Regions from separate parts of the Pseudomonas chlororaphis subsp. chlororaphis genome, predicted to be linked through region 2. Evidence: riboswitches for the same ligand, from Rfam matches in the RefSeq annotation. Region 2 holds a riboswitch; the other holds the start of a gene.

Region 1 (15,118 bases), 850 kb from region 2:
TATATAGAAGCAATGGAGTGGTTCATGGCTGATACGCGTCGATGGGTCTGGTTGGGTGGGTTGGTCCTGCTCTGTGGGTTTGTGTACCTGTTGCATCCGATCCTGACGCCGTTCCTGGTGGCCTTATTGTTGGCCTATCTGTTCGATCCGCTGGTGGACCGCCTGGAAAAGCTCGGGTTGTCGCGCACCTGGGGCGTGGTGGCGGTATTTGCCCTGTTCACCCTGATCGTCATGGCGTTGTTGCTGGTGCTGGTGCCTATGCTCGCCAAGCAACTGCTGCGCCTGTATGAACTGGCGCCGCAGATGCTCGATTGGCTGCAGCACACGGCAATGCCCTGGGCGCAGTCCAAGCTGGGCTTGTCCGATGGTTTCTGGAAGTTCGACAAGGTCAAGGCGGCGATCAGCGAGCACATGGGGCAGACCACCGATATCGTCGGCGTGGTCCTGAGCCAGGCAACGGCCTCCAGCCTGGCGCTGATTGGCTGGCTGGCCAACCTGGTACTGATTCCGGTGGTCAGCTTTTACCTGCTACGCGACTGGGACCTGATGATGGCGAAGATCCGCAGCCTGTTGCCCCGTGATCGCGAGGAGCGTGTGGTGGCGCTGGCGGGGGAATGCCATGAAGTGCTGGGGGCGTTCGTCCGTGGTCAGCTGCTGGTGATGGTGGCCCTGGGGATGATCTATGCAGCGGGCCTGATGCTGGTCGGGCTGGAACTGGGGCTGTTGATCGGTCTGATTGCCGGCCTGGCGGCCATCGTGCCGTACATGGGGTTTGTCATCGGCATCGGCGCGGCGCTGATTGCTGGGTTGTTCCAGTTCGGTGGCGACCTGTACCCGATGATCGGCATCGTGGCCGTGTTCATGGTCGGCCAGGCCCTGGAGGGCATGGTGCTGACCCCCTTGCTGGTGGGCGACCGGATCGGCCTGCACCCGGTGGCGGTGATCTTCGCGATTCTCGCCGGTGGTGAGCTGTTCGGTTTCACCGGCATCCTGCTGGCCTTGCCGGTGGCGGCGGTGATCATGGTGCTGGTGCGCCATGTGCACGACTTGTACAAGGATTCGGACATCTATAGCGGTGTAGAGGAGTCCGAGCTGTAACGTCCACGGTTAACGCTTTCGGGGCGCCTGCGTTTCAGGTGGGTGCCATCGAGAGTGTTTACAGCTGTCACATCCACCGTCAAAGAAACCCCCGTGATTTCATCAGGCTAACGCAAACCTTTGATTTTGCTTGTGGTCTGCTACATTGTGCGCCCGGCGTCACGGGTATAAACTTTGCAAACTTTACACAGAGGCCACTAACGGTTCGTTTGGAACTGTTCAGTCAGCATGAAACCGATTCAGCTGCCCCTAGGTGTGCGTCTGCGTGATGACGCCACCTTCATCAACTACTACCCAGGCGCCAATGCCGCTGCACTCGGCTATGTCGAGCGGCTTTGCGAAGCCGACGCCGGCTGGACCGAAAGCCTGATCTACCTCTGGGGCAAGGATGGGGTAGGGCGTACGCACTTGCTGCAGGCGGCCTGCCTGCGGTTCGAGCAGTTGGGGGAGCCAGCGGTCTATTTGCCCCTGGCGGAATTGCTGGACCGCGGCATCGAAATCCTCGACAACCTGGAACAGTACGAACTGGTCTGCCTGGATGACTTGCAAGCGGTGGCGGGCAAGGCTGACTGGGAAGAAGCGCTGTTTCATCTGTTCAACCGCTTGCGTGACAGCGGCCGGCGCCTGTTGATCGCGGCTTCGACCTCTCCCCGGGAGCTGCCGGTGAAGCTGGCGGACCTCAAATCCCGCCTGACCCTGGCGCTGATCTTCCAGATGCGCCCGCTCTCCGATGAAGACAAATTGCGTGCATTGCAATTGCGCGCCTCACGTCGCGGGCTGCACCTGACCGACGAAGTCGGGCACTTTATCCTGACGCGCGGTACCCGCAGCATGAGCGCCTTGTTCGAGCTGCTGGAGCGCCTTGATCAGGCGTCCTTGCAGGCTCAGCGCAAGCTGACCATTCCCTTCCTCAAGGAAACCCTGGGCTGGTAAAGCCGCGGGCGGTAGTGGCTTTTTGGTATATTCAAGCGCCAGAAAACCCGCATCCGGAAGCGGTTCCAGAGGCGCGTGCGTTTAAAATGGGCTTAAGGCCTTAGATGTTGAGTAGAAACCGATAAGTCACATTTCAATCGATTGAATTTGCAAATTAGAGCGATAGAAGGCATAGTCGCGGCTTCTTTATAACTTTAAGCCACGGTCGTGCCCATGCTGAAGCGCTTCGCACCCCTCGTGCCTCTTGCACTCGTTACCCTGTTGTTTGGTTGCGCCACCCACTCTCCGGTGAGCCAACAAGAGCAGCAACAACAGGTTCAAAACTCTTCAAAAGCCCAGTCTTCCGCTATTTTCCAGGAAGAGCTGGCAACCGAAAAAGAACTCGCCGAGTTCGCTGACAGCAAGCCTTACCAGCTGCCAGTGCTGGCTGACAGTATTCTCGAACGTGGCATGTCCCTGATCGGTACCCGTTACCGTTTCGGCGGTACCTCTGAAGCCGGTTTCGATTGCAGCGGTTTCATCGGCTACCTGTTCCGTGAAGAGGCCGGCATGAATCTGCCGCGCTCCACCCGTGAAATGATCAACGTTGATGCTCCGCTGGTTGCGCGTAACAAGCTGCAGCCGGGCGATCTGCTGTTCTTCGCCACCAATGGCCGCCGCGGTCGCGTAAGCCATGCTGGTATCTACCTGGGCGATGACCAGTTCATCCACTCCAGCAGCCGCCGCAGCGGTGGCGTGCGGGTGGACAGCCTGGGCGACAGCTACTGGAGCAAGACCTTCATCGAAGCCAAGCGCGCCCTCGCCATGGCCCCGACCGTGGTCACCGCACGCAAGTAAGCGGACTTTTTGTAAGGTGAAGTTAAAGTCTTACTTGAAGTTTGGCGCGTAGGCGCTAGAATCCTGATCTATTGTTGAAAACTAACCGCGTAAGCCCTGCTTACGCGGTTTTGTTTTCGGCCTCACGGCAGAGAAAGCCGCATCCAGATCAGGATTGTTCTGCATATGTCGACGTCGGCCCGCCTTGCATTGATCGTTCTCGCCGCGCTGCTCAGCGCGTGCGCCAGTCGTACCCCGCCACCTGCGCCCGTGGTACGTGCTCCCGTATTCAACACTCCCCAGACCTTCTCGCCGGCTGCCGAAGACGTGCTGTTTCGTGCGTTGGGCCTGGTGGGCACACCTTATCGCTGGGGCGGCAACACACCGGACTCCGGTTTCGATTGCAGCGGCCTGATCGGCTACGTCTATCGCGACGCCGCCGGTATCTCGCTGCCGCGCTCGACCCGCGAAATGATCGGCATGCGGGCACCGAATGTCGGCAAGAATGCCTTGCAGACCGGCGACCTGATATTTTTTGCCACCAATGGCGGTTCCCAGGTCAGCCACGCGGGCATCTATGTCGGCGAAGGCCGCTTCGTCCATGCGCCGGCCACCGGCGGCACGGTGAAGCTGGACAGTCTGTCCAAGGCCTATTGGCAAAAAGCCTACCTGAGCGCCAAACGCGTGCTGCAGCCAGAGCATCTGGCGCACAATCCTTAGGTTCTTCCTGTCTCTGCGTCGAGGTTGCCATGACCGCTCGTACCCTCAACCTCGACGACGCCCTCTATCACTACCTGCTCGATGTTTCCCTGCGCGAAACGCCGCTGCTGCGCCGTCTGCGTGACGAAACCCAGGCGCTGCCCATGGCGCGCTGGCAGGTAGCGCCCGAGCAGGGGCAGTTCCTGGCGTTGCTGATCAAGCTGATCGGTGCCCGGCGTGTGCTGGAGGTGGGGACCTTCACCGGCTATAGCACCTTGTCCATGGCCGCGGCCTTGCCGGAGGATGGTCAACTGATCTGCTGTGACATCCCGGGCGACTACAACGCCACCGCGCGCCGTTACTGGCAGGAAGCAGGTGTCGCCGGACGGATCGAGTTACGCCTGGCACCGGCCCTGGAGACCTTGGCCAGGATCGAGCAGGAGGAGGGCGAGGGTGGTTTCGACCTGGTCTTCATCGACGCCGACAAGGCCAATTACCCGGCTTACCTGGAAAGTGCCCTGCGCCTGCTACGCGTGGGCGGGTTGGCGGTGTTCGATAACACGCTGTGGAGCGGTCGGGTGCTGGAGGAAAATCCCCAGAGTGAAGACACTCGGGCCATCCAGGCACTCAATCGCGCCTTGAAGGATGACCCGCGTGTCGACCTGTCGCTGCTGCCCCTGGGGGACGGCTTGACCCTGTGCCGCAAGCGCTGAACCTATTGCGCCTTGGCTGCTGACACGCGCCAGACTTTGTTGCCGACATCATCGGCTACCAGCAGATCCCCTTGCTTGTCGATCACTACGCCGACCGGGCGGCCCATGGCTTTCTCGTCGGCGTTGAGGAAGCCGGTCAGCACGTCCACCGGTTGGCCTACCGGCTTGCCGTTGGCGAAGGGTACGAAGATCACTTTGTAGCCGCTGTGGGGCTTGCGGTTCCACGAGCCATGCTGGCCGATGAACACGCCTTGGGTGAACGGCGCCGGCAGCTTGCTGCCTTCGGCGAATGCCAGGCCCAGGGAGGCGGTATGCGGGCCGACGGCATAATCCGGGGCGATGGCCTTGGTCACCAGGTCCGGGTTCTGCGGAGTGACTCGCACGTCCACATGCTGGCCGTAATAGCTGAATGGCCAGCCATAGAAGGCGCCGTCCTTGACCGAGGTGATGTAGTCCGGCACCAGGTCGCTGCCGATCTCGTCGCGCTCGTTGACCGCGGTCCACAACTGGCCGCTTTGCGGCTCCCAGGCCATGCCGTTGGGGTTGCGCAGGCCTGAGGCAAAAATCCGTTGCTTGCCGCTGGCGCGATCGACTTCCCAGATGGCGGCGCGACCTTCCTCCTGATCCATGCCGTTTTCGCCGACGTTGCTGTTGGAACCGACCGTGACGTACAGCTTGCTGCCGTCTTTGCTGGCAATCACATTTTTGGTCCAGTGGTGGTTCAGCTTGCCGCCAGGCAGGTCCACCACCTTGGTCGGCTGGGCGCTGATCTTGGTGTCGCCGTCCTTGTAGGGGAAGCGCAGCAGGCGATCGGTGTCGGCGACGTACAGATCATTGCCCACCAGGGCCATGCCGAACGGCGAGTTGAGGTTTTCCAGGAATGCCGTGCGGGTTTCCGCCACGCCATCGTGATCCTTGTCCCGCAGCAGGGTGATGCGGTTCGGGCTGGGCACGCCGGCCCCGGCGCGGCTCATGATCTTGCTGGCGATCCAGCCACGAATACCCTTGCTGTCATCGGGGGAGGGCGGGGCGTTGGTCTCCGCCACCAGTACGTCGCCGTTGGGCAGCACGTACAACCAGCGCGGATGGTCCAGGCCTTCGGCGAATGCGGCGACCTGGGTGCCGGCGGCGGCCACCGGTTTGGCGCCTTGCGGCCAGCCGATCGCGGGCGCGATGTTCACGGTCGGGAACAGGGTCTTGTTCGGTTCGGGGAGTTTTGGCGAGGGGCCGGTGCCGTCGGAGACCTGGAGGGTGGAGGTTTCGCCACAGGCACCAAGGCCTGCGGCGACGGCGATAAGGATTGCGTATCGAAGTTTGAGCATGCTGATTTCCCTATGTATGCACGACGTCGGTGTAGTCATAGAGAAGCACAGGTCGGCGATGGTTCAACCCGTTCAGCGCGCTTCCTTGAACAGCACGGCAACGCCGGGGTGATAGTTGCCGGCTTCATTGCGCAATTTGCGGTACGCGTAGGGGAAGTACCAGGCCACGGCGCAGCAATGTTCCTTTTGCAGGTCGTCGACCATGTCCTGCAGTTCTTCCGGGGTGGCGCTGTGCTGGGTTTTCTGGGGCGTGACGAACAGGCAGCCGAGTTTCAGGTCGCTGGGGTAGCTGGCTTTTTTCGCGTCGCTGGCGACATCCAGCAACGGTTGGGTCAGGTGCAGGCTGTTGACCCGGGGCCAGCGCTGGGTGGCCTGGATGTAGATGCGTTCCTCCTGCGTGGCGATGTACAGGTCGGTGCGGCCGTTGCGGTCGCCGTCCTCGAGCTGTTTTTGGCTCGGTGCGTGTTCCAGGGTGACCATCTCCGCCATCCAGGCTGCCGCCGAGAGCATTCCCAGGTTGGCTTTTTCGTCGAACCAGTACGGGCTTTCGTTATCGCCGCGCACGGCGTTGTAGCGGTCGATGCAATCGAACCAGCGTTCCAGGGCAGGGCGCAGGAATTCCAGTTTCGGATTGCTGATGATCATGCCTTGCATAGGACTTTTCCTATTATTGTTGAGATATTGGAGTTTTTTAACGCGATTATGGCTATTTGATATCACTGCGCTGAGTGTGGCACAAGATTGGCGTCATTTTTCCGATATGCAGCATTCGCCGATCTGCGGGGCTTTAATTGACGCTCCACCCCCAACCCTCTAACCTTCGCGACTTGTTTCAGGTGCTCTGTGGCCTTGGGTCGACAGAGTGAAACAGGGAAGCCGGTGAGTACGCGTGCCGAAGGCGCACGCACGACGATTCCGGCGCTGCCCCCGCAACGGTAAGTGAGTCAAGACTGCGCCTGATGCCACTGTGTCGACTGTCGACATGGGAAGGCGCGCAGTTGGGCATTCCAGCCACTCACAAGCCCGGAGACCGGCCTGATCCATCCAACGGCATCACGGTGGGCGATGCCAGGCTTGCGCCGTCTATTCCTATTCCTGCCCCCCGTTATCCAGCCCCAACGGAGAGCTGCCCCATGACTGAATCCCCCGATCGTGACGAACGCCATCTGGCGCGCATGTTGCGCAAAAAAGCCGTGATCGATGAACGCATCGCCAACTCGCCGAACGAGTGCGGCTTGCTGCTGGTGCTGACTGGCAACGGCAAAGGCAAAAGCAGCTCGGCCTTCGGCATGCTCGCGCGGGCCATGGGCCACGGCATGCAATGCGGCGTGGTGCAGTTCATCAAGGGCCGCAACAGCACTGGCGAGGAATTGTTCTTCCGGCGCTTCCCGGAGCAGGTGCGTTTCCATGTCATGGGCGAAGGCTTCACCTGGGAAACCCAGGACCGCCAGCGCGACATCGCCGCGGCCGAAGCGGCCTGGGCGGTTTCCCGCGAACTGCTGAGCGATCCGACGATCGGCCTGGTGCTGCTCGATGAGCTGAACATTGCCCTCAAACACGGCTATCTGGACCTGGATCAGGTGCTCAGCGACCTGCAGGCGCGACCGCCGATGCAGCATGTGGTGGTCACCGGACGTGGCGCCAAGCCAGAGATGATCGAACTGGCCGACACCGTCACCGAAATGGGCATGGTCAAGCATGCGTTCCAGGCCGGGATCAAAGCGCAAAAAGGCGTCGAACTGTGAGTGATGCCCGTCATTGCCCGGCGGTATTGATTGCCGCGCCGGCTTCCGGTCAGGGCAAGACCACCGTGACCGCCGCGCTCGCTCGCCTGCATCGCAATCAGGGGCGCAAGGTGCGCGTGTTCAAGTGCGGCCCGGATTTTCTCGACCCGATGATCCTCGAGCGCGCCAGCGGTGCGCCGGTGTATCAACTGGACATGTGGATGGTCGGCGAACAGGAAAGCCGCCGCCTGTTGTGGGAGGCCGCCGGCGAGGCGGACCTGATCCTGATCGAAGGCGTGATGGGGTTGTTCGACGGCACGCCGTCCAGCGCCGACCTGGCGCGGCATTTCGGGGTGCCGGTGCTCGCGGTGATCGATGGCACCGCCATGGCCCAGACCTTCGGCGCCCTGGCGCTGGGGCTGGCGCGTTATCAGCCGGACTTGCCGTTCGCCGGCGTGCTGGCCAACCGCGTCGGCACCCTGCGGCATGCGCAGTTGCTCGAAGGCAGCCTGACCGAAGGCCTGCGCTGGTACGGCGCGCTGTCCCGGGAGACCGGCATCGAACTGCCCAGCCGCCATCTGGGGTTGGTGCAGGCCAGCGAACTCAACGATCTGGATCTGCGTCTCGACGCCGCCGCGGCCGCCTTGGCTGACAGCTGCGAAGTGGCCTTGCCGCCCGCCGTGGCGTTCGCCGCTCCCCAGGTGGTTGCCGTCGAACCGTTGTTGGCCGGCGTGCGCATTGCCGTGGCCCGTGACGAAGCCTTTGCCTTTACCTATGGCGCGAGCCTGGATCTGTTGCGGGCCATGGGCGCCGAGCTGGTCTTTTTCTCGCCGATCCATGACGCGACGCTGCCGGAGGCGGACAGCCTGTACCTGCCGGGCGGTTACCCGGAGCTGCATCACCGGGCGCTGGCGGCGAACGGCTCGATGCTCAGCGCGATCCGCGCGCATCACGCCGCAGGCAAGCCCTTGCTCGCCGAGTGCGGCGGCATGTTGTATCTGCTGGATTCCTTGACCGACGTCGACGGCGAGCGCGCCGAACTGCTAGGCCTGTTGCCCGGCGACGCGGTGATGCAAAAGCGCCTGGCGGCCCTGGCCTTGCAGGCGGTGGAGTTGTCGGAAGGCTCGTTGCGCGGGCATACCTACCACCATTCGTTGACCAGCACCGAGCTTGCGCCGATCGCCCGCGGCCTGAGCCCGAATGGCGGGCGCGGCGCGGAAGCGGTTTACCGCGAAGGGCGGATGACCGCCTCTTATGTGCATTTCTATTTTCCGTCCAACCCCGAAGCGGTGGCGGCCCTGCTGGCGCCGGCAGGAGCGAGCGTGCTCGCGCGGCGCCCATGAGCGACAACGCCTTTTCCGCGGCCGAACGCGACGCGGTCTATCGCGCGATCGCCGAGCGTCGTGACATGCGCCACTTCGTCGGTGGCACGGTCGAGCCGCAGGTCTTGCGTCGCCTGCTGGAGGCGGCGCACCAGGCGCCCAGCGTCGGCCTGATGCAGCCCTGGCGGTTCATCCGTATCAGTGACCGGTCGTTGCGCGGGCAAATCCAGCAACTGGTGGAAGAGGAGCGGGTACGCACCGCCGAGGCCTTGGGCGAGCGCTCCGATGAGTTCATGAAGCTCAAGGTCGAAGGCATCGACGACTGCGCCGAGGTCCTGGTGGCGGCGCTGATGGACGACCGTGAGCGGCATATTTTCGGCCGCCGCACCCTGCCGGAAATGGACCTGGCCTCGCTTTCCTGCGCGATTCAGAACCTGTGGCTGGCGGCCCGGGCCGAAGGGTTGGGCATGGGCTGGGTGTCGCTGTTCGAGCCTGCTGCCTTGGCTGAGCTGCTCGGCCTGCCGGCCGGGGCCAAGCCGCTGGCGGTGCTGTGCCTGGGCCCGGTCGGCGAGTTTTACCCGGCCCCGATGCTGGTGCTCGAAGGCTGGGCGCGGGAGCGTCCGCTGAGTGAATTGCTGTATGAAAATTACTGGGGAGTGAGTCAATGAGTGTGGCGTTACTGAGTGTCGCCGGGGTGGCGCTGGATGCGTTGCTGGGCGAACCCAAGCGCTGGCATCCGCTGGTGGCGTTCGGTCGTTTTGCCGATCGCATCGAGCAACGCTTCAACTCCGGTGGCCGCGGCTGGCGCAGTCATGGCGTCACCGCCTGGGTCATCGCGGTGCTGCCGCTGACCCTGCTGGCAACCCTGTTTTCCTGGCTGCCCTACATCGGCTGGTTGTTCGAGATCCTGGCGCTGTATTGCGCCCTCGGCCTGCGCAGCCTCGGCGAGCATGTCGAGCCGGTGGCCCAGGCCTTGCGCAGCGACGACCTGGACCAGGCGCGGCAGCGGGTCGGCTATCTGGTGAGCCGGCAGACCAGCGAGCTGGATGCCACCGAAGTCGCCCGCGCAGCTACCGAGTCGGTGCTGGAAAATGGCAGCGACGCGGTGTTCGCCGCCTTGTTCTGGTTTGCCGTGGCCGGCGCGCCGGGCGTGGTGCTCTATCGCCTGAGCAACACCCTGGATGCGATGTGGGGCTATCGTAATGAACGTTTCGAGCGTTTCGGCTGGGCGGCGGCGAAGATCGACGACCTGCTCAACTACATTCCAGCCCGCCTGGTAGCCCTGACTTATGCGTTGCTGGGCAAGACCCGCCTGGCGCTGAAATGCTGGCGCCGCCAGGGGCCGACCTGGGACAGCCCGAATGCCGGGCCGGTGATGGCGGCCGGGGCCGGTGCCCTGGGCGTCGAGCTGGGCGGCGCGGCGATCTATCACGGCGAACTGCACCAGCGCCCGCAATTGGGCGAAGGCGTGGCGGCCGATGCCTCGTCCATCGATCGCGGCTGGCAACTGGTGCAGCGCGGGGTCTGGTTATGGCTGCTGATTCTCTGCGTGGGAGCTGAGTTCTATGCTTGAGCACGGTGGCCGCCTGCGCAAGGCGGCCGAGCAATACGGCATCGCCGAGGCCGACTGGCTGGACCTGTCCAGCGGCCTGGCACCCTGGCCGTGGCCGATTCCCGAGATCGGGATGCGGGCCTGGGCGCGCCTGCCGGAAACCGACGATGGCCTGGAGCAGGCGGCCCGCGACTACTACGGCGCGGCCCATGTGTTGCCGGTGCCCGGTTCCCAGGCGGCGATCCAGCTGCTCCCGCGTTTGCGCCGCGCCGGCAAGGTCGGCGTGCTGTCGCCCTGTTATGCCGAGCACGCCGAAGCCTGGCGCCGCAGCGGCTACATCGTGCGGGAAGTGCTGGAACAGGAAGTGGACTTTTTCCTCGACAGCCTGGACGTGCTGGTGGTGGTCAATCCGAACAATCCCACGGGCTTGAGCCTGACCCCGGAGCGCCTGCTGGACTGGCATGCGCGCCTGGCGCAGCGCGGTGGCTGGCTAGTGGTCGACGAAGCCTTCATGGACAACACTCCCCAGCTGAGCCTGGCGGCCCAGGCCGATCAGGTGGGGTTGATCGTCCTGCGTTCCTTCGGCAAGTTTTTCGGCCTGGCCGGGGTGCGCCTGGGCTTCGTGCTGGCCGAGCTCAAGCTGCTCAAGCAGCTGGCCGAGCAGGTCGGCCCCTGGGCCGTCAGTGGGCCGACCCGGGTGCTGGGCCAGGTGTGCCTGCGCGACCGTGAAGGCCATGGGCGGCAACGGCTGCGCAGTGAAGCGGCGAGCCTGCGCCTGGCGCAGCTGCTCGAGCGCCACGGTCTGAAACCCCAGGGTGGCTGTGCGCTGTTCCAGTGGCTGATCACCGATCGCGCCGAGCTGTTGCATGAGTTCATGGCGCGCCGGGGCATCCTGCTGCGGCTGTTCACCCACAACAGCAGCCTGCGTTTTGGCTTGCCGGCCGATGAAGCCGACTGGTCGCGTCTCGAACAGGCCTTCGTCGCCTACACCAAGGAACATCCATGACCACCCTGATGGTGCAGGGCACCACTTCCGACGCCGGTAAAAGCACCCTGGTGACGGCGCTCTGCCGCTGGCTGACGCGCCAGGGCGTCAGCGTCGTGCCCTTCAAACCGCAGAACATGGCCCTCAACAGCGCGGTGACCGCCGACGGTGGCGAGATCGGTCGGGCCCAGGCAGTACAAGCCCAGGCCGCGCACCTGGAGCCGCACACTGACATGAACCCGGTGCTGCTCAAGCCCAACAGTGACACCGGGGCCCAGGTGATCATTCACGGTCGTGCAGTGACCACCATGAACGCGGTGGCCTATCACGACTACAAGGCCATCGCCATGCAGGCGGTGCTGGCCTCTCATCAACGCCTGAGCGCGGCCTATCCGGTGGTGATGGTGGAAGGCGCGGGCTCGCCGGCGGAGATCAATCTGCGGGCCGGCGACATTGCCAACATGGGCTTTGCCGAAGCGGTGGACTGCCCGGTGCTGCTGATCGCCGACATCAACCGTGGCGGGGTTTTCGCCCATCTGGTGGGCACCCTGGAGCTGTTGTCGCCAAGCGAGCAGGCGCGGGTCAAAGGTTTCATCATCAACCGTTTTCGCGGCGATATCGCCCTGTTGCAACCGGGCCTCGACTGGCTCGAAGCGCGTACCGGCAAGCCGGTGATCGGCGTGTTGCCCTATGTGCTGGATCTGCATCTGGAAGCCGAGGACGGTATCGACCAGCGTCAGGCCGACAAGGCCGAGCAGGTGCTGAAAGTACTGGTGCCGGTATTGCCGCGCATCAGCAATCACACCGACTTCGACCCGCTGCGCCTGCACCCCCAGGTGGACCTACAATTCATCGGTCCCGGCCAGGCGATTCCGCCGGCCGACCTGATCATCCTGCCAGGCTCGAAAAGCGTGCGCAGCGACCTGGCGTACCTGCGCGCCCAGGGCTGGGACACAGCCATCGCCCGGCACCTGCGCTACGGCGGCAAGTTGCTGGGTATCTGCGGCGGTTTGCAGATGCTCGGCGAGCAACTGCACGACCCTTTGGGGTTGGAAGGCGCGCCAGGCTCCAGCGCGGGGTTGGGGCTGCTGGCGTTCGAAACGGTGCTGGAACAAGAGAAGCAGTTGCGCAATGTGCGTGGACGTCTGGCGCTGGAGGAGGCCGAGGTCAGCGGTTATGAGATCCATGCCGGCGTCACGACGGGGCCGGCGCTGGAACTGGCCGCCGTGACCCTGGACGACGGTCGCTGCGACGGCGCGCGCAGCGACGACGGGCAGATTCTCGGCACCTACCTGCACGGTCTGTTCGAGGCGCCGGCGGCCTGCAGTGCGTTGCTGCGCTGGGCGGGTTTGCGCGAGGTGCAGGCGGTCGACTACCACGCTCTGCGCGAGCGTGATATCGAGCGCCTGGCCGATCTGGTGGAGCAGCACCTGGACACCGAGTACCTGCGCCAGCTTTGCGGGCTTTAGAGCGTCGGCGCCGGCATTGCCGCGCCGCTGTGGCTTTACCTCAATTCAAGGGTTTCCAAGCATGTTGCAACTGATCCTCGGCGGTGCCCGTTCCGGCAAGAGTCGCCTGGCGGAAAAGCTCGCCGGCGAGAGCGGCCTGGCCGTGACCTATATCGCCACCAGCCAGGCGCTGGACGGCGAAATGAATCAGCGCATCGCCCATCACCGCGAACGGCGTCCGGCCCAATGGGCATTGATCGAGGAGCCGTTGGAATTGGCGCGGGTGCTGCGCGAAAACGCGAGCGCCGAGCGCTGCCTGCTGGTGGATTGCCTGACCTTGTGGCTGACCAACCTGTTGCTGCTGGAGGATACCCAGCGGCTCGCCAGTGAGCGCGAAGCGCTGCTGGAGTGCCTGGCGTTGCTGCCGGGCGAAATCATTTTTGTCAGCAACGAGACTGGAATGGGTGTCGTGCCGCTGGGCGAGTTGACTCGCCGTTATGTCGATGAAGCCGGTTGGCTGCATCAAGCCCTGGCCGAGCGTTGTCAGCGGGTAGTGCTGACGGTGGCCGGCCTGCCCCTGACTCTGAAAGGAACTGCGTTATGAATGACTTCTGGTGGCTGCGGCCGTGCAAGGCGCTCGACACTCAAGCCCTGGAGGCGGCGCAGTCGCGCCAGCAGCAATTGACCAAGCCCGCGGGTTCGCTGGGGCAGCTGGAGCGGGTCGCGGTACAGCTGGCCGGCTTGCAGGGGCGGGTCAAGCCTGGCCTGGAGCAGCTGTGGATTGCGATTTTCGCCGGCGACCACGGGGTGGTGGCCGAGGGCGTTTCGGCTTATCCGCAGGCAGTCACCGGGCAGATGCTGCACAACTTCGTCAGCGGCGGCGCTGCCATCAGCGTGTTGGCGCGGCAGCTGCGGGCACGCCTGGAAGTGGTCGATCTCGGCACGGTGACGCCCGGCTTGAACCTGCCCGGCGTGCGGCATTTGAACCTGGGGGCGGGCACCCGGAACTTCGTCGAGGGGCCGGCCATGACCCAGGCCCAGGGCGAGCAGGCTCTGCAGGCCGGACGTGACAGTGTGCTGCGGGCCGTCGAGCAGGGCAGCGAACTGTTTATCGGCGGCGAGATGGGTATCGGCAACACCACTGCGGCCAGCGCCGTGGCCTGCGCCTTGCTGGATATTCCGGTGGCGCACCTCGCGGGGCCGGGCACCGGCCTGGATGCGGCGGGTGTCAGCCACAAGGCGCAGGTGATCGAGCGCGCCTTGAGCCGGCATGCCGCCCAGCGTGGCGATGCCTTGCAGACTTTGTTCAACCTTGGCGGTTTCGAGATCGCCGCGCTCGTTGGGGCCTACCTGGCCTGTGCCCAGGAAGGCGTCGCGGTGCTGGTCGATGGTTTCATTTGCAGCGTGGCGGCGCTGGTGGCGGTGCGGCTGAACCCCGAGTGCCGCCCGTGGCTGCTGTTTGGCCACCGTGGGGCCGAGCCGGGGCATCGGCATATCCTGCAAACCCTCGAGGCCGAGCCTTTGCTGGACCTCGGCCTGCGCCTGGGCGAGGGCAGCGGCGCGGCGCTGGCGGTGCCGTTGCTGCGCCTGGCCTGCGACCTGCACGCGCAGATGGCGACTTTCGCCGAGGCGGCCGTGGCGGATCGTCCGGCATGACCTTGCGCCTGGACCTGCTGCGCCACGGCGAAACCGAGCTCGGTGGTGGCCTGCGCGGCAGCCTCGACGATGCCCTGACCGACGCCGGTTGGCAGCAGATGCGTGCTGCTGTCGCAGGCCGGGGGCCCTGGGATCGGCTGGTAAGTTCGCCCTTGCAACGCTGCGCGCGTTTTGCCGAGGAACTGGGGGCGCGCCTGGCGCTGCCGGTGACCCTGGACCCGGATCTGCAGGAGCTGCATTTCGGTGCCTGGGAAGGGCAGAGCGCGGCGGCGCTGATGACCACCGACGCTGAGGCGCTGGGGCGGTTCTGGGCCGATCCCTATGCCTTTACCCCGCCGCGGGGCGAGCCGGTGCTGGCGTTTTCCGCGCGGGTGCTGGGGGCGGTCGAACGTCTGCATCAGCGTTATGCCGGCGAGCGGGTGCTGCTGGTCAGTCATGGCGGAGTGATGCGCTTGTTGCTGGCCCGGGCCCGAGGTTTGCCGCGTGAGCAGTTGCTGAATGTCGAGGTTGCTCACGGTGCCTTGTTCGCCCTGACTGTCGAGGCTGGCCTGGTATTGAGCGAAGGAGTCTGAGCGTGCTGCCATTCTGGATCGCCCTGCAATTTCTCAGCAGTTTTCCGGTGCGTTTGCCGGGCATGCCGTCGCCCGAGGAAATGGGCCGGTCGTTGCTGTTCTACCCGTTGATCGGCCTGCTGTTCGGGCTGCTGCTCTGGGGGCTGAACCAGTTGTTGATGGGCGCGCCGCTGTTGCTGCATGGGGCGTTGTTGCTGACGGTCTGGGTGCTGCTCAGCGGTGCCTTGCATCTGGACGGGTTGGCCGACAGCGCGGACGCCTGGCTGGGCGGCTTCGGC
Region 2 (15,118 bases):
CGCAGCGCGATTCGCAAACCACCATCCGCCAGGCCCGGGAAGCCCTGCAGGGCCCGGACCGGCCGGATTACCTGGTGGTGGTCAACGAGCAATATGTTGCGCCGGAGATCCTGCGCCTGTCCCAGGGCAGCGGGGTGAAGCTGTTCGTCGTCAACAACGCGCTGACCGCCGATCAGCAACGCTTGCTGGACGAGCACCAGAGCCGTTATCCCGACTGGATCGGCAGCATGATCGCCAACGACGAAGAAGCCGGCTACCTGATGCTCAAGGAGCTGATTCGCCGTCATGGCCCGCTCGCTCCCGGGCAGTACATCGACCTGCTGGCGTTCTCGGGCGTGAAGAACACTCCGGTGGCGCAATCACGCGAACAAGGCTTGCGGCGGGCATTGGTGGAGCATCCCGAGGTGCGCCTGCGGCAGCTGGTGTATGGCGAGTGGAATCGCCAGCGCGCCTTTGAGCAGGCCCAGCAGTTGCTCAAGCGCTATCCGCAGACGCAGTTGATCTGGTCGGCCAACGACGAGATGGCCCTGGGAGCGATGGAGGCGCTGGAGCAGCAAGGGCGGCGACCGGGCAAGGATGTGCTGTTCAGCGCTCTGAACAGCTCGCCGCAGGCCTTGCAGGCATTGATCGACGGACGCCTGACGGCGCTGATCGCCGGGCACTTCACCCTGGGGGCTGGGCAATGGTGGTCCTCAACGACGATGCCCGGGGGCTGAAGCCTGCGACCCATGGCGGCCCGGACTGGCAACTGGGTGTGTTCCAGTTCCTGGACAAGGTCCAGGCGCAGCGTCTGCTGGAGTTGCAGGGGACACAGCAATACGGCGTGGACTTTCGCGGGCTGTCGGCCGAGGGCAAGCCGGCCGGCTACCGTTATCCCTTCTCGCTGGATCTGTTGCTGCGCTGACAGGCGTTCAAAGCCCCGTCAAATGCAGCACCAACTTGACGATACCGAACAGGGTCAAGGCGAACACCGCCGTGAACAGAATGCCCAGGATCACGAAATGGCTGGGTTTGCCGTGGGTGAAGTCGCGCTTGCGGTTTTTGCCGCTCTGCACGCCAAAGGCAGCAGCGGCGACGCTTTGCAGCATCTGCCAGAAGGTCGGCGGCTTGTCGTTGGTGGGGTCGTCCATAAATCCCTCGACACAAGTGGGTGTGGGGAAAGCATAGACAATACCGCTTGTTCCAGCTTGCGGGAGCGCCGACTGGCGGCTCCCGCAAGTGAAGCGAGCTGGGCTTTTAGTTGTCGTAGCCCAGGTTCGGTGCCAGCCAGCGCTCGGTCACGGCCAGGTCCTGGCCTTTGCGCGCGCTGTAGCTGCTGACCTGGTCCTTGTCGATCTTACCCACGGCGAAGTACTGCGCCTGCGGATGGGCGAAGTACCAGCCGCTGACCGCCGCCGCCGGGAACATGGCGAAGTGTTCGGTGAGGAACACGCCGCTGCGCCCGGCCTTGCCTTCGGATGCCTCGGGGTCGAGCAGGGCGAACAGGGTGCTCTTCTCGGTGTGGTCCGGGCAAGCCGGATAACCCGGGGCAGGGCGGATACCGCTGTACTGCTCCTTGATCAGCGCCTCGTTGTCCAGCTCTTCGTCCTTGGCATAGCCCCAGTAGTTTTTACGCACTTGTTGGTGCAGCCACTCGGCGCAGGCCTCGGCCAGGCGGTCGGCCAGGGCCTTGACCATGATCGAGTTGTAGTCGTCGCCCTTGTCCTGATAGGCCTTGGCCACTTCTTCGGCGCCGATGCCGGCGGTGGTGATGAAACCACCGACGTAGTCGGTCACGCCGCTGTCCTTGGGGGCGACGAAGTCGGCCAGGGAGAAGTTCGGCTTGCCGTCGGTCTTGATGATCTGCTGGCGCAGGTGGTGCAGCCTGGCCAAGGCCTTGCCGTCGTCGCCATAGACTTCCAGGTCGTCGTCCTGCACCTGGTTGGCCGGCCAGAAGCCGAACACCGCGCGGGCGCTGATCAGCTTCTCGTCGATCAGCTTGTCGAGCATTTCCCGGGCGTCCTTGTACAACGCGGTGGCGGCTTCACCCACCACTTCGTCCTCGAGGATGCGCGGGAACTTGCCGGCCAGGTCCCAGGAGATGAAGAACGGCGTCCAGTCGATGTATTCGGCCAGGACCCGCAGGTCGATATTGTCCAGCACCTTGGCGCCGGTGAAGGTTGGCACGGTCGGCTGGTAGCTGCTCCAGTCGAACTGTGGCTTCTTGGCCACGGCCGCCGGGTAGCTCAGGCGCTCGGTGCGGGCGCTGCGGTTGGCGGTGCGCTCACGGACTTCCACGTACTCTTCGCGGGTGCGCTGGACGAAACCGGCCTTGAGTTCCTTGGACAGCAGCTGGGTGGCCACGCCCACGGCGCGCGAGGCGTCGGTGACGTAGACCACCGCGTCATTGCTGTACTTGGGCTCGATTTTCACCGCCGTGTGCGCCTTGGAAGTGGTGGCGCCACCGATCATCAGCGGCAGGTGGAAGTCCTGGCGCTGCATTTCCCGAGCGACGTGGACCATCTCGTCGAGCGACGGAGTGATCAGGCCGGACAGGCCGATGATGTCGCACTTCTGTTCCTTGGCCACCTGCAGGATTTTCTCCGCCGGCACCATCACACCGAGGTCGACGATGTCGTAGCCGTTACAGCCCAGGACCACGCCGACGATGTTCTTGCCGATGTCGTGCACGTCGCCCTTGACCGTGGCCATGAGGATCTTGCCCTTGGCTTGCGGCTTGTCGCCTTTTTCCAGCTCGATGAACGGGATCAGGTGGGCCACGGCCTGCTTCATCACCCGGGCGGACTTGACCACCTGGGGCAGGAACATTTTGCCGGCGCCGAACAGGTCGCCGACGATGTTCATGCCAGCCATCAGCGGGCCTTCGATCACTTCGATCGGGCGGGCGAAGGACAGCCGCGACTCTTCGGTGTCTTCGACGATATGGGTGGTGATGCCCTTGACCAGGGCGTGCTCCAGGCGCTTGTTGACGTCCCAGTTGCGCCATTCTTCGGTCTCGGCTTCCTTGACGCTGCCGTCGCCCTTGTACTTGTCGGCGATGGCGAGGAGGGCATCGGTGCCTTCCGGGGTGCGGTTGAGGATCACGTCCTCGACGGCGTCGCGCAGCTCCTGCGGGATCTGGTCGTAGATCTCCAGCTGGCCGGCGTTGACGATACCCATGGTCAGGCCGTTGCGGATCGCATACAGCAGGAACACCGAGTGGATCGCCTCGCGCACCGGGTTGTTGCCGCGGAAGGAGAACGACACGTTGGACACCCCGCCGGAGCTCAACGCATAGGGCAGCTCGTCGCGGATGTAGGCGCAGGCGTTGATGAAGTCCACCGCGTAGTTGTTGTGCTCCTCGATACCGGTGGCCACGGCGAAGATGTTCGGGTCGAAGATGATGTCTTCCGGCGGGAAGCCGACGTCGTTGACCAGGATGTCGTAGGAACGCTTGCAGATTTCCTTCTTGCGCGCCTCGGTGTCGGCCTGGCCGGCTTCGTCGAAGGCCATCACCACCACGGCGGCGCCGTAGCGCTTGCACAGCTTGGCGTGATGAATGAACTGCTCGACGCCTTCCTTCATGCTGATGGAGTTGACGATGCCCTTGCCCTGGATGCACTTGAGGCCGGCTTCGATCACTTCCCACTTGGAGGAGTCGATCATGATCGGCACGCGCGAGATATCCGGCTCGCCGGCGATCAGGTTGAGGAAGGTCACCATGGCCTTCTTCGAGTCCAGCATGCCTTCGTCCATGTTGATGTCGATCACCTGGGCGCCGGCTTCGACCTGCTGCAGGGCGACTTCCAGGGCTTCGGTGTAGTTCTCTTCACGGATCAGGCGGGCGAACTTGGCGGAACCGGTGATGTTGGTCCGCTCGCCAACGTTGACGAACAACGACTGGCGATCGATGGTGAACGGCTCCAGGCCCGACAGGCGGCAGGCCTTGGGAATGTCCGGGATCTGCCGCGGGGCATAGCCGGCGACGGCCTTGGCGATGGCCTCGATATGTCCCGGCGTGGTGCCGCAGCAGCCGCCGACGATGTTCAGGAAGCCGCTCTGGGCGAACTCTTCGATGACCTTGGCGGTTTGCGCCGGCAGTTCGTCGTACTCGCCGAATTCGTTGGGCAGGCCGGCGTTGGGGTGCGCGGAGACATGGGTACTGGCCTTGTTCGACAGCTCTTCCAGGTAAGGGCGCAGTTCGCTGGCGCCGAGGGCGCAGTTGAGGCCGACGGAAATCGGCCTGGCGTGGGCCACGGAGTTCCAGAAGGCTTCGGTGGTCTGCCCGGACAGGGTGCGGCCCGAGGCGTCGGTGATGGTGCCGGAGATCATGATCGGCAGTTCGAGGCCCAGCTCTTCGAACACGCCCTGCACGGCGAAGATCGCCGCCTTGGCGTTGAGGGTGTCGAAGATGGTCTCGATCAGGATCAGGTCGGCGCCGCCCTCGATCAGGCCCTTGGTGGCCTCGGTGTAGTTCTCCACCAGTTCGTCGAAGGTGACGTTGCGGTAGCCGGGGTTGTTGACGTCCGGCGACAGCGAGCAGGTGCGGCTGGTCGGGCCCAGTACGCCGGCGACGAAGCGTGGCTTGTCCGGGGTCTCCAGGGTCTTGGCGTCGGCCACCTTGCGCGCCAGGCGCGCGCCTTCGACGTTGAGCTCGTAGACCAGCGCTTCCATGCCGTAGTCGGCCATGGAAATCTGCGTGGCGTTGAAGGTGTTGGTCTCGAGGATGTCGGCGCCGGCATCCAGGTAGGCTTTCTCGATGCCGCCGATCACGTCCGGACGGGTCAGCACCAGCAGGTCGTTGTTGCCCTTGACGTCGCTCGGCCAGTCGGCGAAGCGTTTGCCACGGTAGTCCTGCTCCTCGAGCTTGTAGCTCTGGATCATGGTGCCCATGCCGCCGTCGAGAATCAGGATGCGCTCTTTGAGGGCTTGCTGAAGGGCTTGGAGGCGCGTGCTGCGATCGGACATGAAAGACTACCTGGAAGGGCCATTACGAAGGGCGAGGATCATAGCAAACCTGTGCGCTTTTAGAGCATGCGGCGCTTTTGCATGAATATCGCTCATGTTGGTGGCCGTGCTGGCCCGGTAGAATCGCCGGATTTTCTTATGGATTGGACCAGGGATATGTCTTACCGCGTTGTCATCGGCAGTGTGCTGCTGCTTTTAAGTTCGCTCGCCAGCGCCCAGGGTCCCGCGCCAGCGATCTCCTACACCCGCGATATCCAGCCGATCTTCACCGAGAAGTGCGTGGCCTGCCACGCCTGCTATGACTCGGCGTGCCAGCTCAACCTGGGCAGCGGCGAGGGCGCGGCCCGCGGCGCCTCGAAGATCCCGGTGTACGACGGCGAGCGCAGCAAGGCGCAGACGCCGACCCGCTTGTTCTACGACGCTTCCGGCAAGCACGCCTGGCAGGGCATGGGCTTCTACTCGGTGCTCGACGCCCAGGGCAGCCAGGCGGCGCTGATGGCGCGCATGCTGGAACTGGGCCACAAGACGCCGTTGCAACCCAACGCCAAGCTGCCGGACAACATCGTCCTGGGCCTGAACCGCGAGAACATGTGCGCGCAACCGGCCGAATTCGACGGTTATGCCCGGGCCCATCCGCGCGAAGGCATGCCGCTGGCGGTGACCGGCCTGACCGATCAGCAATACCAGACCCTGCAACGCTGGCTGGCTTCCGGTGCGCCGATCGACGAGCAGGGCCTGGCGCCGAGCGCCAGGGAAGCGATGCAGGTGCTGCAGTGGGAAAACCTGCTCAATGCCCCGGGCGCCCGGGAAAGCCTGGTGGCCCGCTGGCTGTTCGAGCACTGGTTCCTCGCCCATATCTACTTCGAGGGCGGCGAGCCGGGGCATTTCTTCCAGTGGGTACGTTCGCGCACGCCGAGCGGCCAGCCGATCGACCTGATCAACACCCGCCGGCCCAACGACGACCCGGGCACCCAGGTGTATTACCGCCTGTGGCCGGTGCAGGGGGCGATCGTGCACAAGACCCACATCACCTACCCGCTGAGCGCGGCGAAGATGGCGCGGATCAAGACCCTGTTCTACAGCGGCGACTATCAGGTCACCGCGCTGCCGGGTTATGGCCCGGGCCGCCGCGCCAACCCGTTCGAGACCTTCGAGGCGATTCCGGCCAAGGCCCGCTACCAGTTCATGCTGGATAATGCCGAGTACTTCGTGCGCACCTTTATCCGCGGCCCGGTGTGTCGTGGGCAGATCGCCACCGACGTGATCCGCGACAACTTCTGGGCGTTGTTCCAGGCCCCGGAGCACGATCTCTATATCACCGACCCGGCCTACCGCGGCCAGGCCACGCCGCTGCTGGCCATGCCCGGGCAGAACGACGACGTCGGCAGCGTGCTGAGCCTGTGGCTGGCCTACCGCGACAAGCGCAACGAATACGAGGTCCTGCGTCGCGATTCCTACGCCGATGCGCCGCCGCCGAGCTGGCCGACCCTGTGGGCGGGCAACGACAACGCGTTGCTGAGCATCTTCCGTCACTTCGACAGCGCCTCGGTGACCAAGGGCCTGATCGGCGAAGTGCCGCAGACCATGTGGCTGTTCGACTACCCGCTGCTGGAGCGCACCTATTACCAGTTGGCGGTCAACTTCGATGTGTTCGGCAATGTCTCGCACCAGGCGCAGACCCGGCTGTACTTCGACCTGATCCGCAACGGTGCCGAGCAGAACTTCCTGCGTTTGATGCCCGCCGGCACCCGCGAGGATTTCCTCGACGATTGGTACCAGAACAGCGGCAAGTTCAAGATGTGGCTGGACTACGAGTCCATCGACGACGACAAGGCCAGCGCCCTGGTGCTGGACGAAAAGGACCCGAAACGCGACTTCGCCAACCAGTTGCTGAACCGTTACGGCGACCTCAATGCGCGGCCCGATCCGATCAACCGTTGTGACGGTGCCTACTGCTCGCGGCCGAATATCGACCCGGCGCTGCAGAACGCCGAACAGGCCCTCAGCGGCCTGGTTTCGCGGCCGGCGGCCGGCATGCGGGTCATCGACCTGTTGCCGGAGGCCACCATGCTGCGCATCCAGGCGCCGAGCGGCAAGCGGGTGTTCTACAGCATGCTGCGCAACCGCGCCCACAGTAATGTGGCGTTCCTGCTGGGCGAGTCGCTGCGCTACCAGCCGGGCCTGGACACCCTGACCATCTATCCGGGCGTGCTCAGCAGCTACCCGAACTTCATGTTCAACATTCCCGCCAGGCAGGTGCCGGAGTTCGTGGCCGAGATGGAAAACGCCAAGGACGCCCACCGTTTCGAGAAAATCGTCGAGCGCTGGGGGATCCGTCGCAGCCATCCGCAGTTCTGGCAGTACTTCCATGACCAGACCCAGTACATCCTCGAGACCGATCCGAAAGAGGCGGGCGTACTGGACATGAACCGCTACGAGAACCTCTGAAGGCGCCAGGCCCTTGAAATTCCGGGCCGCAGCCCTCAGGTTGCGGCCCGGCCCATCCCGGAAAAGCCTTGTAAAAAATCCCAGGCGTTGCGTCGACCACGCAGCGCGGGCCTATCGACCAAGGTCTATCCTGACAAAAATACTAGGACTTTGTCCGGCACGCCGATTGGCGTAAACTGCGCCCACGCCTGCGAGGAATTTCCATGACCGCTATTACCATTACCGACGCCGCCCACGATTATCTGGCTGATCTGCTCTCCAAGCAGAACACCCCGGGCATTGGCATCCGCATCTTTATCACCCAGCCAGGGACTCAGTACGCCGAGACCTGCATCGCCTATTGCAAGCCGGGTGAAGAAAAGCCCGAAGACAAAGCCCTGGGGCTGAAGAGCTTCACCGCCTACATCGACGCCTTCAGCGAAGGTTTCCTCGATGACGCGGTGGTCGACTACGCCACCGACCGCATGGGCGGCCAGCTGACCATCAAGGCACCCAACGCCAAGGTGCCGATGGTCAACGCCGACAGCCCGGTCAACGAGCGCATCAACTACTACCTGCAAACCGAGATCAACCCGGGGCTGGCCAGCCACGGCGGCCAGGTCAGCCTGATCGATGTGGTCGAGGACGGCATCGCCGTGCTGCAGTTCGGCGGTGGTTGCCAAGGCTGCGGCCAGGCCGACGTGACCCTGAAGGAAGGCATCGAGCGCACCCTGCTCGAGCGCATTCCCGAGCTCAAGGGTGTACGTGACGTCACCGACCACACGCAGAAAGAAAACGCCTACTACTAAGTAAGGCGTTCGCTGCGAACATGAAAAACGGCGCCCCGTGAGCGCCGTTTTTTTATGCCCATTATTCCAGGTGTCTTGCGGCGCCTGGATCGCGAGCAAGCTCGCTCCTACTGGGGGGACACGATCAACTGTAGGAGCGAGCTTGCTCGCGATACACCCTCAAGGCCGATACAGATGCGCATGCCCCGCGCGATACAACGACGACTCACTGAAACTGTCCGTGGCCAGCACCCGGCCCACCAGGATCAGCGCCGTGCGCCGAAAACCCTTGGCCTGGACCTTTTCGGCGATGTCCGCCAGGGTGCCCAGCACCCAGTCCTGGTCCGGCCAGGTCGCCCGGTGCACCACGGCAATCGGGCAGTCGGCGCCGTAGTGGGGCAGCAGCTCGGTGACAATCTTTTCCAGATGGTTGACCCCCAGGTGAATCGCCATGGTGGTGCCGTGGGCGGCCAGACTGGCGAATGCCTCGCCGGCGGGCATCGAGGTCTTGTCGGCATAACGGGTCAGGATCACGCTCTGGGCGACGTCCGGCAGAGTCAGTTCGGCCCCCAGCAAGGCCGCGCAGGCCGCGGTGGCCGTCACGCCGGGGATGATCTCGAAGGGGATGCCCAGCTCGCGCAGGCAGCGAATCTGCTCGCCGATGGCGCCGTACAGGCTGGGGTCGCCGGAATGTACCCGGGCCACGTCCTGGCCTTTGGCATGGGCGTCCTTGATCAGCTCGATGATCTGTTCCAGGTGCAGCTCGGCGCTGTTGACCAGCTGTTCGGCGCGATGGCCCTGGAGCACGGCTTCGGGCACCAGGGAACCGGCATAGATGATGACCGGGCAGCTGTGGATCAGCCGCTGGCCCTTGACGGTGATCAGTTCCGGGTCGCCGGGACCTGCGCCGATAAAAAAGACGGTCATGGCGTTCTCCTGTGAAAAAAGGGCGAGGCAACCTCACAGATGAAGATTGCTCATGATCAGCGGCGGGGATTATCGAAGATTTACCCGGAGCAGGCCAAGGCGAGGGTCGCCTGGGCGTATTTCTGCCGCGGGACCAGCAGCCTTACCGGGCCTCGGGCCAGGTGTTCGGCCAGGGCCAGGGCGGCACTTTCGGCGACGCCGTAGCAGCCGGTGCGCTCGTAGGCGATCTGCGAACGATGGCTGAGTTGCAGCACATAAGGCGTCAGCTGGGTACTGCTGAAACAGGTCAGGGGCAAGTCCAGTTGCGCGGCCAGGGCCAGCAGCCCGGGTTCCTCGCGTTTCAGGTCGATGCTGGCCAGGGCCTTGATCTGCCCGGGGTCGATGCGGTGGGTGCTCAGGGTCTGGTCGAGCAGGGCGCGCAAGGTCTCCACCGGGCAGCCCCGCTGGCAGCCCAGGCCGACCACCAGGGTCGGCGCTGTGCTGGCCTGCGTCATGCCGAGTACTGATCGTCGCTCTTGCGGCGGAACAGCCAGGCGCTGATCAGGCCCAGGGCCAGCCAGAACGCGGCGTTGGTCAGCTGCGAAGCGATCTTGAACTGCGCCTCCAGCTCCTCCGGAGCGAGCATCGAATGCACTTGCGGCTGTGGCGCGCCGATGAGGTGCGGCACGGCGAGGATGGCCACGCCCAGCGCTTTCAGCAGCCAGTTACGGGCGAAGACGATCAGGGCAATGCCGGCCGCGGTGGAAGCGGCGGTACTGACCCACCAGATCTGCCGTTGCGCCAGGTCCGCGGCGGCGGTGCCCGGCAGTTCGGGCGGCAGGCCGAGGGTCGGCGCCAGGCAGAAAGTCGCATAACCGGCCAGGCCCCAGAGCAAGCCCTGGGAAGTACGGTTCGGCGCGCGCAGGGTGTAGAGGCCGGCGAGCATCAGGGCGAAACCCACGGCGACTACCAGGTTGCCGCCGGTGGTGGACAGCACGCGCTGCCAGCCGTCTTCCGGTTCCCAGGCTTCGGCGTCGTGGCTGTGGGCGGCGGTGCCGGCGGCATGCTCATGCGCTTCTTCATGCTGGGCGGCCGGGGCCTTCTCGTAGGTTTCCGCCTCCAGGATCAGCGGCGCGACCCAGAAGCTTTGCAGCAGGGTCAGCAACAGGGCCGCCAGCAACCCGGTGAACCCCGCGGTTTGCGCGATACGCTTGATCATGTCGGCAGGTCTCAGTGGCAAGGGAAGGCGGCGCTGTGGCGGGTATCGTGGGCGGCGTTGTGCACCGCTTCGATATGGGAGAAGCCGGCGAAATACACAAGGCACGCACCGAGAATCGAGGCGCCGATGGCGGCGACCAGGCGTTGGCTCAGGGTGGCGGTACTGCTGCTGGAGTGGCTGGTGCTGCTGATGATCGACATGGCGCTTCCCTCTGGTGTGTCAGCGGGTGAATCGAGCGCAGCAAAACCCCGCGAGACGGGCTCGCGGGGAATTAACAGCGCCCGCCCACCGCGGGTTTGTTATGACTGTGCAGCGGGCCGGTCTCCGGGCTCGCGAGGGGCGGGGCTTGCGCCACGCCTGCAAGAATCGCCTTCCCATGCCGGACTGCTGGCACAGTGGATCTGATTCTTCGCTCGCTTACCGTTGCGGGGGCAGCACCGGACTGATCAAGGCTTTTGGCCTGTGACGCACCGGTTTCCCGTTTCACCCTGTGAAGGGCACCCGTAACAAGGTGTGTAGGAGAGCATGGGCGAGGGAGGGGCGTCAATTGGCAAGGGTTCTCGTTTTCGATCGCAATTGGCCTGTCCTTGCGCTGCATGGACATTGACCGCCCCCCAAGCTCTGCGTAGCCTTGCGCTCTCGAGGTTCTTCGGCGTCTGTCGAAGCTAAGAAGGGAACGCGGTCCAAGCCGCGGCTGCCCCCGCAACTGTAAACGGTGATGAACGATGCAAGGCCACTGCCAGGCGGCGGGAAGGCGCATCGTTGGCCAGTCTAACGACCGGCACGCCGTCAGCCAGGAGACCTGCCTCGGACCTGATTCTCACTACAACCGGGCGGGGTGATCCGGTGGCGAACCCTTCCGTGCAGTTGCCTGCGCGGTTCTCGTCCCGTATGCCCGCCACCTTGCCAAAGGGCATCCGATGAAAACACTGGCCAAACTTCCCGTCACCATCGTTACCGGCTTCCTCGGCTCGGGCAAAACCACCTTGCTGCGGCACATGCTGGACAACGCCCAGGGTCGGCGCATCGCGGTGATCGTCAACGAGTTCGGCGAGCTGGGCATCGACGGCGAGATCCTCAAGCAGTGTTCCATCGGTTGCACCGAGGAAGAAGCCAGCGGTCGTGTCTTTGAACTGGCCAACGGCTGCCTGTGCTGCACCGTGCAGGAAGAGTTTTTCCCGGTGATGCGCGAGCTGGTGGCCCGTCGCGGCGACCTCGACCATATCCTCATCGAAACCTCTGGCCTGGCCCTGCCCAAACCTTTGGTCCAGGCATTCCAGTGGCCGGAAATCCGCAGCGCCTGCACCGTCGACGCGGTGATCACGGTGGTCGACAGCCCAGCCGTGGCCGCCGGCACCTTCGCCGCCTTCCCGGACCAGGTCGACGCCCAGCGCAAGCTCGACCCCAACCTCGACCATGAGTCGCCGCTGCATGAGCTGTTCGCCGACCAGCTGTCCAGCGCCGACCTGGTGATCCTCAACAAGGCCGACCTGATCAGCCCGGCAGACCTGGCCAAGGTGCGCCTGGAAGTGGCCGAGGAGCTGCCGCCGGCGGTGAAAGTCATCGAAGCCAGCAGCGGTCGCCTGCCGCTGGACGTGCTGCTGGGCCTGGGCAACGGCTCGGAAGAACATATCGACGGCCGCCACAGCCATCATGACCATCACCACGATGGCGACGATCATGATGATCATGACCACGACGCCTTCGATTCCATCTCCATCGAGCTGCCCCAGGCCGACGAAAGCCTGCTGCTGGACGCCCTGACCCAACTGGTGGTGCAGCACGGCATCCTGCGGGTCAAGGGCTTCGCAGCGATCCCCAACAAGCCGATGCGCCTGTTGATCCAAGGCGTGGGCACCCGCTTCGACAAGCACTTCGACCGCCAGTGGGGCGCCGATGAAGCCCGTGCCACGCGCCTGGTGCTGATCGGCCAGGAACTGGACGCGACCCTGCTCGAAGCGCAATTGCGCGCCGCGCTTAGCGTGTAAGTCATGCACCTGCTCAGGACCCAGCCCGGCGGTTTCGTGTCGGATGACAACATTGCCGACCTTGGACAGACCCCCGCCGAACTGGTGATCCTGTGCAGCGGCGACTCCAGCCTGGCGCTGCTGGCCGAAGCGGCGCAGCAACTGCCAGAGGACTACCCGAGCTTTCGCCTGGCCAACCCGATGCAGGTGCAGAACCATGCCTCGGTCGACCTGTATGTCGACCAGGTGCTGCGCCACGCCAAGGTGATCCTGATTTCCCTGCACGGTGGCATCGCTTATTGGCGTTATGGCATCGAGCAACTGGTGCAGCTGGCGCAGCGCGGCGTGCAGTTGATCCTGGTGCCGGGCGACGATCGTCCGGACCCGGAGCTGAGCGACCTGAGCACGGTGCCCGCCGCCGACCGCGAGCGCCTCTGGCACTTCCTGCGCCAGGGCGGCATGGGCAATGCGCTGAACCTGTACCGCTGCCTGGCCAGTGCCTGGCTGGGGCGCGATTACCATTGGTCCGAGCCGCAGACCCTGCCGCGCACAGCGATCTACCACCCGCACAAAAGCCGCGCCGCCCTCAGCGACTGGCAAGCCGACTGGCGGGCCGGCCAGCCGGTGGCGGCGCTGCTGTTCTACCGCTCGCATTTGCAGGCGGCCAACACGGCCTTTATCGATGAGTTCTGCCGGCGCTTGTTGGCGGCGGGCCTGAACCCGCTGCCGATTGCCCTGGCCAGCCTGAAAGAGCCCGGTTGCCTGGCGGTGGTCGAGGAGCTGCTGGATGAAGTCGAGGCCGGGGTGATTCTCAACACCACCGGCTTTGCCCAGTCCAGCCCGGAAGCGCCGCACCTGCGGCCGTTCCGCCGCGATGTTCCGGTGATCCAGGCCATCTGCGCCCAGGACAACGAACCCGGCTGGCGCGCCAGCGAGCAGGGCCTGGGCCCGCGGGACCTGGCGATGCACATCGCCTTGCCGGAACTGGACGGGCGCATCATCAGCCGGCCCATCAGCTTCAAGGACCTGGCCTGGCGCAGCGAGCGCAGCCAGTCGGACGTGGTCTGCTACCGCCCGGCCCCCGAGCGCATGGATTTTGTCGCCGAACTGGCGCGGCGCTGGGTCGATCTGGCCCGGCTGCCCAATGCTGAAAAACGCATCGCCCTGATCCTCGCCAACTACCCGACCCGCGACGGCCGCATCGGCAATGGCGTGGGCCTGGATACGCCGGCGGCGGCGCTGAATATCTTGTGCGCGCTGCACGCCGAGGGCTACCCGTTGCCGGCCGAGTTGCCGGACAGCGGGACAGCACTGATCCAGCAACTGCTCGGTGGCGTCAGCAACGACCTGGACAGCCTCGACCTGCGCCCGTGCCAGCAAAGCCTGGCGCTGGAGGAGTACCAGGCCATGTTCGACGCGTTGCCCGAAGCCAACCGCCTGGCGGTGACGGAACGTTGGGGCGGGCCGCAAAACGACCCGATGTTCCGCGGCGGGCGGCTGATGATCGCCGGCCTGCGTTTTGGCCTGACCTTTGTCGGCATCCAGCCGGCGCGCGGTTATCAGGTCGATCCGAGCGCGGTCTATCACGACCCGGACCTGGTGCCGCCCCACGGGTACCTGGCGTTCTACTTCTGGCTGCGCCAGACCTACGGCGCCCACGGGCTGATCCACGTCGGCAAGCACGGCAACCTGGAGTGGCTGCCGGGCAAGGGCGTCGGCCTGTCCGAAAGCTGCTGGCCGGACGTGCTGCTGGGGCCGCTGCCGAATATCTATCCGTTCATCGTCAACGACCCGGGCGAGGGCGCTCAGGCCAAGCGCCGGACCCAGGCGGTGATCATCGACCACCTGATGCCGCCGCTGACCCGCGCCGAAACCTATGGCCCGCTGCGCGACCTGGAACTGCTGGCCGACGAGTACTACGAAGCCCAGTTGCTCGATCCGCGCCGCGCCCGCGAGTTGCAGAAGGACATTCTCAAGCTGGTGCGGGTGACCCGGATCGACCGCGAACTGCAACTGGACGGACAGCTCGACGGCGAGGCCGACGCGGCGCTGTGGCTACCGCGCCTGGACACCTACCTGTGCGACCTGAAGGAGTCGCAGATCCGCGACGGCCTGCATGTGTTCGGCGAATCGCCCGTGGGCCGCCTGCGTATCGACACCTTGCTGGCCTTGCTGCGCATTCCCCGTGGCGATGGCCGGGGCGCGCAGTCGAGCCTGTTGCGGGCCCTGGCCAAGGCCTTCGAGCTGGGTTTCGATCCGCTGGATTGCGCCCTGGCCGAGCCCTGGAGCGGGCGCCGGCCACAGGCCTTGCAGGACCTCAGTGAGCAACTGTGGCGCACTGCCGGCGATACCCGCGAGCGCCTGGAGCTGTTTGCCGGGCGCTTGATAGAAGCGGCCTTGGCCGGTGAGGTCGAGCAACTGAACGAGCCCGGCTGGAGCGAGGTCAAGGCGATCATCGACAGCCTGCGCGAGGTAGTGGCGCCGCGCCTGGATGCCTGCGGCCCGGCGGAAATGCGTGGTTTGCTGGATGCCCTGGGCGGGCGTTTCGTGCCGGCCGGGCCCAGCGGCGCACCGAGTCGTGGACGCCTGGACGTGCTGCCCACCGGGCGCAATTTCTACTCGGTGGACGTGCGCAACCTGCCGACCACCACCGCCTGGCGCATCGGTTTCCAGTCGGCCAACCTGATCCTCGAACGGCACCTGCAGGACCATGGCGACCACCTGCGCCAACTAGGCCTGTCGGTGTGGGGCACGGCGACCATGCGCACCGGCGGCGACGATATCGCCCAGGCCATGGCACTGATGGGTGTGCGCCCGGTGTGGGCCACCGGCAGCCAGCGGGTCGACGACTTCGAGATCCTGCC

Evidence for each region. Region 2 has a riboswitch for cobalamin ahead of C4K27_RS19105 (CbtB domain-containing protein). Riboswitches for the same ligand answer to the same signal wherever they lie in the genome.
Region 1: it holds a riboswitch for cobalamin, as region 2 does, so the genes downstream of both, cobO (cob(I)yrinic acid a,c-diamide adenosyltransferase) here and C4K27_RS19105 (CbtB domain-containing protein) in region 2, are expected to answer to the same signal.

What each region holds. Positions count from the first base shown of each region.
Region 1 is NZ_CP027712.1:5,083,202-5,098,319, reverse strand. It holds gene C4K27_RS22885 (AI-2E family transporter) at 25-1,098, shown strand; gene hda (DnaA regulatory inactivator Hda) at 1,327-2,031, shown strand; gene C4K27_RS22875 (C40 family peptidase) at 2,245-2,868, shown strand; gene C4K27_RS22870 (C40 family peptidase) at 3,034-3,567, shown strand; gene C4K27_RS22865 (O-methyltransferase) at 3,597-4,259, shown strand; gene C4K27_RS22860 (PQQ-dependent sugar dehydrogenase) at 4,262-5,581, opposite strand; gene C4K27_RS22855 (hypothetical protein) at 5,654-6,235, opposite strand; cobalamin riboswitch at 6,399-6,634, shown strand; gene cobO (cob(I)yrinic acid a,c-diamide adenosyltransferase) at 6,715-7,326, shown strand; gene C4K27_RS22845 (cobyrinic acid a,c-diamide synthase CobB) at 7,323-8,648, shown strand; gene bluB (5,6-dimethylbenzimidazole synthase) at 8,645-9,295, shown strand; gene cbiB (adenosylcobinamide-phosphate synthase CbiB) at 9,292-10,200, shown strand; gene cobD (threonine-phosphate decarboxylase CobD) at 10,193-11,185, shown strand; gene C4K27_RS22825 (cobyric acid synthase) at 11,182-12,633, shown strand; gene cobU (bifunctional adenosylcobinamide kinase/adenosylcobinamide-phosphate guanylyltransferase) at 12,695-13,216, shown strand; gene cobT (nicotinate-nucleotide--dimethylbenzimidazole phosphoribosyltransferase) at 13,213-14,268, shown strand; gene cobC (alpha-ribazole phosphatase family protein) at 14,265-14,840, shown strand; gene C4K27_RS22805 (adenosylcobinamide-GDP ribazoletransferase) at 14,843-15,118, shown strand, end outside.
Region 2 is NZ_CP027712.1:4,235,173-4,250,290, reverse strand. It holds partial or broken gene C4K27_RS19145 (ABC transporter substrate-binding protein) at 1-904, shown strand, start outside; gene C4K27_RS19140 (DUF2970 domain-containing protein) at 912-1,130, opposite strand; gene metH (methionine synthase) at 1,237-4,947, opposite strand; gene C4K27_RS19130 (fatty acid cis/trans isomerase) at 5,104-7,395, shown strand; gene nfuA (Fe-S biogenesis protein NfuA) at 7,599-8,183, shown strand; gene cobM (precorrin-4 C(11)-methyltransferase) at 8,343-9,089, opposite strand; gene C4K27_RS19115 (cobalamin biosynthesis protein) at 9,170-9,583, opposite strand; gene C4K27_RS19110 (CbtA family protein) at 9,580-10,287, opposite strand; gene C4K27_RS19105 (CbtB domain-containing protein) at 10,299-10,487, opposite strand; cobalamin riboswitch at 10,586-10,807, opposite strand; cobalamin riboswitch at 10,913-11,111, shown strand; gene cobW (cobalamin biosynthesis protein CobW) at 11,208-12,275, shown strand; gene cobN (cobaltochelatase subunit CobN) at 12,279-15,118, shown strand, end outside.